Regions from separate parts of the Pseudonocardia spirodelae genome, predicted to be linked through region 1. Evidence: predicted binding sites of a transcription regulator. Region 1 holds the regulator's gene; the other holds the start of a gene.
What was found. The regulator HspR, encoded in region 1, represses chaperone genes until heat shock. The targets are predictions, from matches to a motif close to ANNTTGAGTNNNNNNNACTCAANNT.
Positions count from the first base shown of each region.

Region 2: dnaK (molecular chaperone DnaK) is a predicted target of HspR. The motif match lies at 1,834-1,858, and genes of this name have one in related genera.

Region 1 covers NZ_JBBJUP010000008.1:221,566-225,556, forward strand. The annotation lists gene WJX68_RS12450 (ABC transporter substrate-binding protein) at 1-843, opposite strand, end outside; gene WJX68_RS12455 (MDR family MFS transporter) at 1,001-2,299, shown strand; gene WJX68_RS12460 (heat shock protein transcriptional repressor HspR) at 2,302-2,754, opposite strand; gene WJX68_RS12465 (DnaJ C-terminal domain-containing protein) at 2,760-3,991, opposite strand, start outside.
Region 2 covers NZ_JBBJUP010000023.1:507-4,497, reverse strand. The annotation lists gene WJX68_RS22585 (C40 family peptidase) at 1-346, shown strand, start outside; gene WJX68_RS22580 (hypothetical protein) at 375-773, shown strand; gene WJX68_RS22575 (ESX secretion-associated protein EspG) at 780-1,601, opposite strand; gene dnaK (molecular chaperone DnaK) at 1,938-3,806, shown strand; partial or broken gene grpE (nucleotide exchange factor GrpE) at 3,845-3,991, shown strand, end outside.

The sequences.
Region 1 (3,991 bases):
GTTGAGGATCAGCGACGCGGTGCGCGGCGCGGCGACGGTCTGGTTCACGTACTCGTCGCCGGTGAACTCCAGGGCCGCGGACTCGGGCAGCTCCTGGGCGATGTCGGCGTCGCCGGCGCGCAGCGCGAGGGCGCGCGCGGCGGGGTCGGGCACGAAGTTCGCGGTGACCCCGGCCAGCAGCGGGCGCTCGCCCCAGTAGCGGTCGTTGCGGGCGAGGGTGACCGACTGGGTGCCGTTCACCTCGGTGACGGTCATCGGCCCGGTCCCCGTGCCCTGCACCGACGGCGGGGTGCTGCGGTACGCCGAGGGGGCCAGGATCGCGGTGCTCGCGCCGGACAGGCGCAGCGGCAGGATCGGGTCGGCCGCGGTCGTCGTGACGCGGACGGCCCCGGTCCCGTCGGCGGCGGCCCGCAGGCCGATCCCGCGGACGGCGCGCGGCGGGGCGGCGACGCCGGCGACCCGGTTGAGCGCCTCGGCGGCGGCCTGGCCGGTCAGCGGCTCGCCGTTCTGGAAGCTGACACCGGGACGCAGCTCGAACCGCCACGTGCGGGGGTCGGCCTGCTGGGCCCAGGCCGTCGCGAGCGCGGGGCGGGGACGGCCGTCCGGGCCGGAGGCGACGAGGGACTCGGTGACGCCGAGCTGGGACAGGACGAACGCGTCGTCGGTGTCGACGGCGTATCCCGCGGACGGGCCGAACGCCATCGCGATGGTGACCCGGCCGTCGGGGACGACCCGGCCGGTGCCGCCGCCGGTGCCGCCGCAGGCGGTGAGGACCGCGACACACGCCAGCAGAGCGGCGGCGGCACGGACGGGGGAACGGCGTCGGGACGCGACGACGGGCATGCGACCTGTCCTCTCCTGCGCCCTCGACCGTGTGTCACCCGGCGCTCGGGAGATCTTCGGTAAGCCTGTACATACGGTCAAGTGTCTGCATGTATGCGCATATGTAGTTACTGCCATCAAGTCGCGACAGCCGCAGGGGCTCTGGTACCACTTCGACGTGCTCCGCAGCCTGCTCCGACGCCCCGCCGCCCCCGGGGTGACCACGCCCCCCGCGGCCGCCGTCCGGGGCGGCCTGTGGGCGCGCTTCGTCGAGCTCCCCCCGGTGATGCGGCTGCTGATCAGCACCCAGCTGGCCTTCAACGTGGGCTTCTACATGGTGCTGCCCTACCTGGCGACGCATCTCGCGGAGGACCTCGGGCTCGCCGCGGCCGCCGTCGGGCTGGTGCTCGGGCTGCGGACGTTCAGCCAGCAGGGCCTGTTCGTGGTCGGCGGCACCCTGACCGACCGGTTCGGCGCCAAGCCCGTCGTGCTCGCCGGCTGCGGGCTGCGCGTGATCGGTTTCATCCTCCTCGGCGCGGCCGGGACGCTGTCGGCGGTCGTGGCCGGGGCGCTGCTGACCGGGTTCGCGGCGGCACTGTTCTCCCCCGCGGTCGAGTCCTCGCTCGCCCGCGAGGCGGGTGAGCGCGAGCGCGCCGGGGAGGGGCCGGCCCGTACCGAGGTGTTCGCGATGTTCGCCGTCGCCGGGCAGGTCGGGACCGTGACCGGCCCGCTGGCCGGCACGGCGCTGCTGCTGGTGGACTTCCAGCTGGCCTGTCTCGTCGCCGCCGCCGGGTTCGTGCTCGTCGGGCTGGCGCACTGGCGGTGGCTGCCGTGGCGCGAGGCCGAGCAGGCGGGCCGACCGATGCTCGCGGGCTGGGGCGAGGTGCTGGGCAACCGGCGGTTCATGCTGTTCGCCGCCGGCTACTCCGGCTGGCTGCTGGCCTACAACCAGCTCTACCTGGCACTGCCCGACGAGCTGGAGCGCGTCGATCGCGCCGCGGCCCTGGGCTTCCTGTTCGTGCTGATGTCGGTGCTGGTCATCGGCCTGCAGCTGCGCGTGACGGCGTGGGGCCGCCGGCTCGGGGCGGGCCGCTCGATCGTGCTCGGCTTCGGGCTGATGGCCGCGTCGTTCGCGGTCGTCGCCGCCGCACGGCTGCTGCCGGGCCTGCCCGGGGCGTGGGCGCTCGCCCCGGCCGTGCTGATGGTGCTGCTGCTGACCTTCGGCGAGATGTTCGCCGTGCCGGTGGCGCAGGACCTGGTGCCGCGGCTGGCCGGGGAGCGGCGGCTCGGCGCGCACTTCGGGGTGCTCGCCTCGTTCGGCGGACTGATGGTGCTGGTGGGCTCGACGGGCGTCGGGGCGCTGCTGGACCCCGCCTTCCCGCCGGCGCTGCCCTTCGCGGTGCTCACCGTCGTGCCGCTGGTGGGGGCGGTGGTGCTGGGAGTGCTCGCCCGGCGCGGGCTGCTCGCCGCGAGCTGAGCTCAGGTGTCGTCGGGACGCCACCGGACGACGGCCCGGCGCCGGTCCACCGGCACGAGGTCGCGCCGGTAGGAGCGGTGCACGGCGGCCGTCGCCTGCGCGGCGGCGGCCCGCACCGCGTCGAGCTCGGCCGTGGCCTCCTCCAGGCGCGCGGTCAGCTCGTCGACCATCTGCTCCAGCTCGATGATCCGCTTGACGCCGGCGAGGCTGACGCCCTCCTCCTGGGAGAGCCGCTGCACCTCGCGCAACAGCGCGATGTCGCGCTGGGAGTAGCGCCGACCGCCGCCCGCGGACCGGCCCGGGCTCACGAGCCCGAGCCGGTCGTAGCTGCGCAGGGTCTGGGCGTGCAGGCCGGACAGCTGCGCGGCCACCGAGATCACGAACACCGGGCTGTCGTGCGCGACGTCGATGTCGCGCTGCTCCCGGCCGTCGTCGGGGGTGCGTCGTCCGGTCACCGCCATCACCTCCTGGTGCCGAGCAGGTCGGCCCGCGGGTCGAACGACGACGTCGCCTCCGCGTAGGACCGCAGTGCCGCCGCCGCCGCCTCGTCGAGCTTCTGCGGGACCGCGACCTCCACGGTGACCAGCAGGTTGCCCTTCTTGCCGTTCTTGCGTTCCACACCGCGCCCGGACACCCGGAAGGTCCGGCCGCTGGAGGTCCCCGCGGGGATCTTCAGCGAGACCGTGCCGTCGAGTGTGGGCACCGTCAGCGTCGCACCCAGAGCGAGCTCGGGGAAGGTCACCGGGACGGTGAGGGTGAGGTCGTCGGCGTTCTTCGGGGAGCGCCCGAAGATCCGGTGCGGGGTCACCGAGACCATCACGTAGAGGTCCCCCGCGGGTGCGCCGCCGCGGCCGGGCTCGCCCTGGCCGGCGAGCCGGACCTTCTGGCCGTCGTCGACGCCGGCCGGGACGCGCACGGTCAGCGAGCGGGTCCGGGTGGACACGCCGTCGCCGTGGCACTCCGGACACGGGTCGTCGATGATGCGGCCGGTCCCGCGGCAGTCGCGGCACGGCTCGGAGAACGAGAACGCACCCTGGCTGCGGTTGACCAGCCCCTGCCCCTGGCAGGTGGCGCAGGTCCGCGGGGTGCTGCCGGGCCGGGACCCGGTGCCGCCGCAGCGCTCGCAGCGCCCCGGCGACGACAGCTTGATCGGCACCGTCGCGCCGCGCACCGCGTCGTCGAAGGAGATGGTCAGGCTGCTCTCGACGTCCTGGCCGCGGCGGGCGCCGGCACCCGTGCCGAAGCCGCCCGCGCCGCCGCCGTTGCGTGCGGCCCGGCCGAAGATGTCGCCGAGGATGTCGCTGAAGTCCCCGCCGCCCGCGCCGGCGGCGCCACCGGCGCCCCGGCCGGCCTGGCCGAACAGGTCGTTGATGTCGAACCCGCCGGCACCCGCGCCGCCACCGGGCCGCGCGCCGCCGGGGAACCCGCCGCCGGAGCCGAACCCGCCGAAGCCGCCGCCCCCGGCGAACATCGCGCGGGTCTCGTCGTACTCCGTGCGCTTGGCCTCGTCACCCAGCACGCCGTAGGCCTCCGACACCGCCTTGAATCGGGCCTCGGCCTTCTCGTCGCCGGGGTTGGCGTCGGGGTGCAGCTCGCGGGCGAGCTTGCGGTACGCCTTCTTGATCTCGTCCTGGGACGCCGTCGAGGAGACGCCCAGCTCGCGGTAGTAGTCCTTCTCGATCCAGTCGCGCT
Region 2 (3,991 bases), on a different contig from region 1:
GCCCTACGTGTGGGGCGCGACCGGCCCCGACTCCTACGACTGCTCCGGGCTGCTCATGCGCGCCTACGAGGCCGCAGGCCTGACGATCCCGCGGGTCTCGCGCGACCAGTACAACTCCGGCGGGCACCTGCCGGTCCGCGACGCGCAGCCGGGCGACTTCCTGTTCTACGCCCACGACACCACGGACCCGGCGACGATCTACCACGTCACGATGTACCTCGGCGACGGCAGGATGGTCGAGGCGCCGAACCGGAACTTCCCGGTCCGCGTGCAGCCGGTGCCGTGGGACTTCGGGGACCTCGTCCCGCTCGCCACCCGGCCGGGGACCACGCCGAACCCCGCCTGAGCGGGGTGCAGGCCCCATCATGGGCGCCATGCGCTCCCCGCTCTCGGACTACCTGGACACCGTCGCCCCGGGCGGAGCCTGCCCGGACCACCTCGTCGTCCCGCGGTCGCTGGCCCAGTCGATGCCCGTGCGCTGGCAGCAGGTGTTCGTCGGCCTGCTCGCCGACCTGCACGACGCCTACCCCGACGTCGTCTGGCCCGAGTACGACGTGTCCGCCGTGCGGGCCGAGCCGCTGACCGAGCTCGACGACGACCAGCTCGCCCGGCACGGCTACGTCACCGAGCTGGGGCCGGACGGGGAGCTGGAGTACCGCGACGCCGACGACCGCGTCGTGCCCGGCTCGCTGCCGGTGCGGGTCGCGGCCCCCGACACGGTGCCGCCCGCGTCGGCGGGGCAGGTGCCGCGGGGGACCGTCGTCCTGTCCTGAGCCGGGTCACCACGCCCGGTGCGCGCCGACCGGTGCGCGACGGCACCGGGCCGCGTCCGCGAGCCGGTCCAGCTCGCGGACCAGGCGTGCCGCGTCGGCCGGCCCGGCGTGCACCACGGCGTCGGCGGGCAGCGGGCCGCCGACGACGTCCGGGGTCGGTGTGCGCGCGAGGTAGCAGCCCTCGGGGGTGGCGTGGACCAGCAGGACACCCGGCGCCCGGCACGGGTCCGGCCCCTTGCGCCCGGCCCCGAGCTGGGCGATGCCGTCCAGGTGCCCCATCCGCCGGACCAGCGCGGCCTCCGCGGCGGTGCACCCGCGCCGCAGCAGCTCGTGCACGAGCCGGTCCGCGTCGCCGCCGGCGAGCCCGGCGGCCTCCGACAGCACCGCGGCGGGGATGCGCGCCGTCGCGCCGGGGCCGGGGACCACCTCGCCGAGCAGCGCGACGAGCACCGCCGCCGCGTCGTCGGGGCGGACGCGGACCAGCGCGACGTCGTCGTCGATGCGGGTGGCGAGCACGGCCCGCCCGGCGCGCCGCGCGACGACCGCCCGCTGCCAGGCGGGCGGCGCGACGACGAGGTCGTGCTGGAACTCCGGGGCGACGACGGTGCGCAGGTCGTCGACCAGGCCCTCGTCGAAGGCGGTGCCGGTGAACAGGCCGCGCGCGGCCAGCGAGTCGCGGCACTCCCGCACGACCCGGGCCCGCTCGACGTCGGTGGCCCCGGGGCCGAGCAGCTCCAGGACCGCGGGGTTGCGGCCGAGGTCGAGCAGGTCGCGGGCGACGTCGAACTCGGCGGCGGACAGGACGGTGGCGCGGGTCCAGTCGATCATCGGTGCGGCTCCTCGGGGGCCGGGACGGCGTGCCGGTCGCGGTGCTCCCGGGACTCACGGGCGGGCACGGTAGGCGGCCGGCCGGGCCGCCGTGGGGCGTCCGGCCGAACCCGTCGCAGCCGCGAACCGGGGCCCGGGGGCGCGACGTCGCGTGCCGGCGGGAACCGGCCGGAGAAAAGTTGAGTCGGCCGGGAACAAGTCTGCGGGGGTGCTCGTTGACCGCCACGAGAGCAAGTTGAGCAGGACCCACTCAAGGGCGATGCGCGAGCTGCTCCCCGGCCTGGTACAACTTGAGCCGGACGCACTCATACCCCCACATCCACGGAGGCAGTCACCATGGCTCGTACGGTCGGTATCGACCTCGGGACCACCAACTCCGTCGTCGCCGTCCTCGAGGGTGGCGAGCCGACGGTGATCGCGAACTCGGAGGGTGCCCGCACCACTCCGTCGATCGTCGCGTTCGCACGCAACGGCGAGGTCCTCACCGGTCAGTCCGCGAAGAACCAGGCCGTCACCAACTCGGACCGCACCTTCCGCTCGGTCAAGCGCCACATCGGCACCGACTGGAAGACCCCGGAGATCGACGGCAAGACCTACGCCGCGCAGGAGATCAGCGCCCGCGTCCTGCAGAAGCTGAAGCGGGACGCCGAGGCCTACCTGGGCGACGAGGTCACCGACGCCGTCATCACGGTGCCGGCGTACTTCGAGGACGCGCAGCGTCAGGCGACGAAGGAGGCCGGCCAGATCGCCGGCCTGAACGTGCTCCGCATCGTCAACGAGCCGACCGCGGCCGCGCTGGCCTACGGCCTGGACAAGGGCGACAAGGAGCAGACCATCCTGGTCTTCGACCTCGGTGGCGGCACGTTCGACGTGTCCCTGCTCGAGATCGCCGAGGGCGTCGTCGAGGTCAAGGCGACCAACGGCGACAACCACCTCGGTGGCGACGACTGGGACGAGCGGATCGTCACCTGGCTCGTCGACAAGTTCAAGTCCTCGCAGGGCATCGACCTGACCAAGGACAAGATGGCGATGCAGCGGCTGCGCGAGGCCGCGGAGAAGGCGAAGATCGAGCTGTCCAGCTCGTCCTCGACCAGCATCAACCTGCCCTACATCACGGTCGACTCGGACAAGAACCCGCTGTTCCTGGACGAGACGCTGTCCCGCGCGGAGTTCCAGCGGATCACCCAGGACCTCCTGGACCGCACCCGCCAGCCGTTCAACCAGGTCATCAAGGACGCCGGCATCTCGGTGAACCAGATCGACCACGTCGTGCTCGTCGGCGGCTCCACCCGGATGCCGGCCGTGACCGAGCTCGTCAAGGAGCTGACCGGCGGCAAGGAGCCCAACAAGGGCGTCAACCCGGACGAGGTCGTCGCCGCCGGCGCCGCCCTGCAGGCCGGTGTGCTGCGCGGTGAGGTCAAGGACGTCCTGCTGCTCGACGTCACCCCGCTGTCCCTGGGCATCGAGACCAAGGGCGGAGTCATGACCAAGCTGATCGAGAAGAACACCACGATCCCGACCAAGCGCTCGGAGATCTTCTCCACCGCGGACGACAACCAGCCGTCGGTGCAGATCCAGGTCTTCCAGGGCGAGCGCGAGATCGCCGCGTACAACAAGAAGCTCGGCATGTTCGAGCTGACCGGCATCGCGCCGGCCCCGCGCGGCGTCCCGCAGATCGAGGTGTCCTTCGACATCGACGCCAACGGCATCGTCAACGTGTCCGCGAAGGACATGGGTACCGGCAAGAGCCAGGAGATGACGATCACCGGCGGCTCGGCGCTGTCCAAGGACGACATCGACCGCATGGTCAAGGAGGCCGAGGCGCACGCCGAGGAAGACGCGAAGCGTCGTGAGGAGGCCGAGACCCGCAACCAGGCGGAGACCCTCGTCTACCAGACGGAGAAGTTCGTCAAGGAGAACGACGAGAAGCTCCCGTCCGAGGTCAAGGACTCGGTCAACGCCGCGCTGGGCGAGGCCCAGGAGGCGCTGAAGGGCACCGACCACGAGGCCGTCAAGTCCTCCATGGAGAAGCTCGCCACCGAGTCCCAGAAGATGGGGTCCGCCCTGTACGCCCAGCCCGGCGCCGAGGGCGCCGCGGGTGCGGCCGGAGACGCCGGTGCGTCCGGTTCCGCCGGTCAGCAGCAGGACGACGTCGTCGACGCCGAGATCGTGGACGACGACAAGGACGCCAAGGGCGACAAGTGACGGCCGGCGGCCATCCACTCCACGACAGGACGGTCGACATGGCAGACGAGCAGAAGCAGGAGGAGCCGGTGACGTTCTCCGACCGCCGCAAGGTGGACCCGGAGACCGGCGAGGTCCGCACCGACGCCACCACGACCGGGGCCGCCGACGCGGCGGCCCCGGCCGGGGACGGCGAGCAGGTCGCG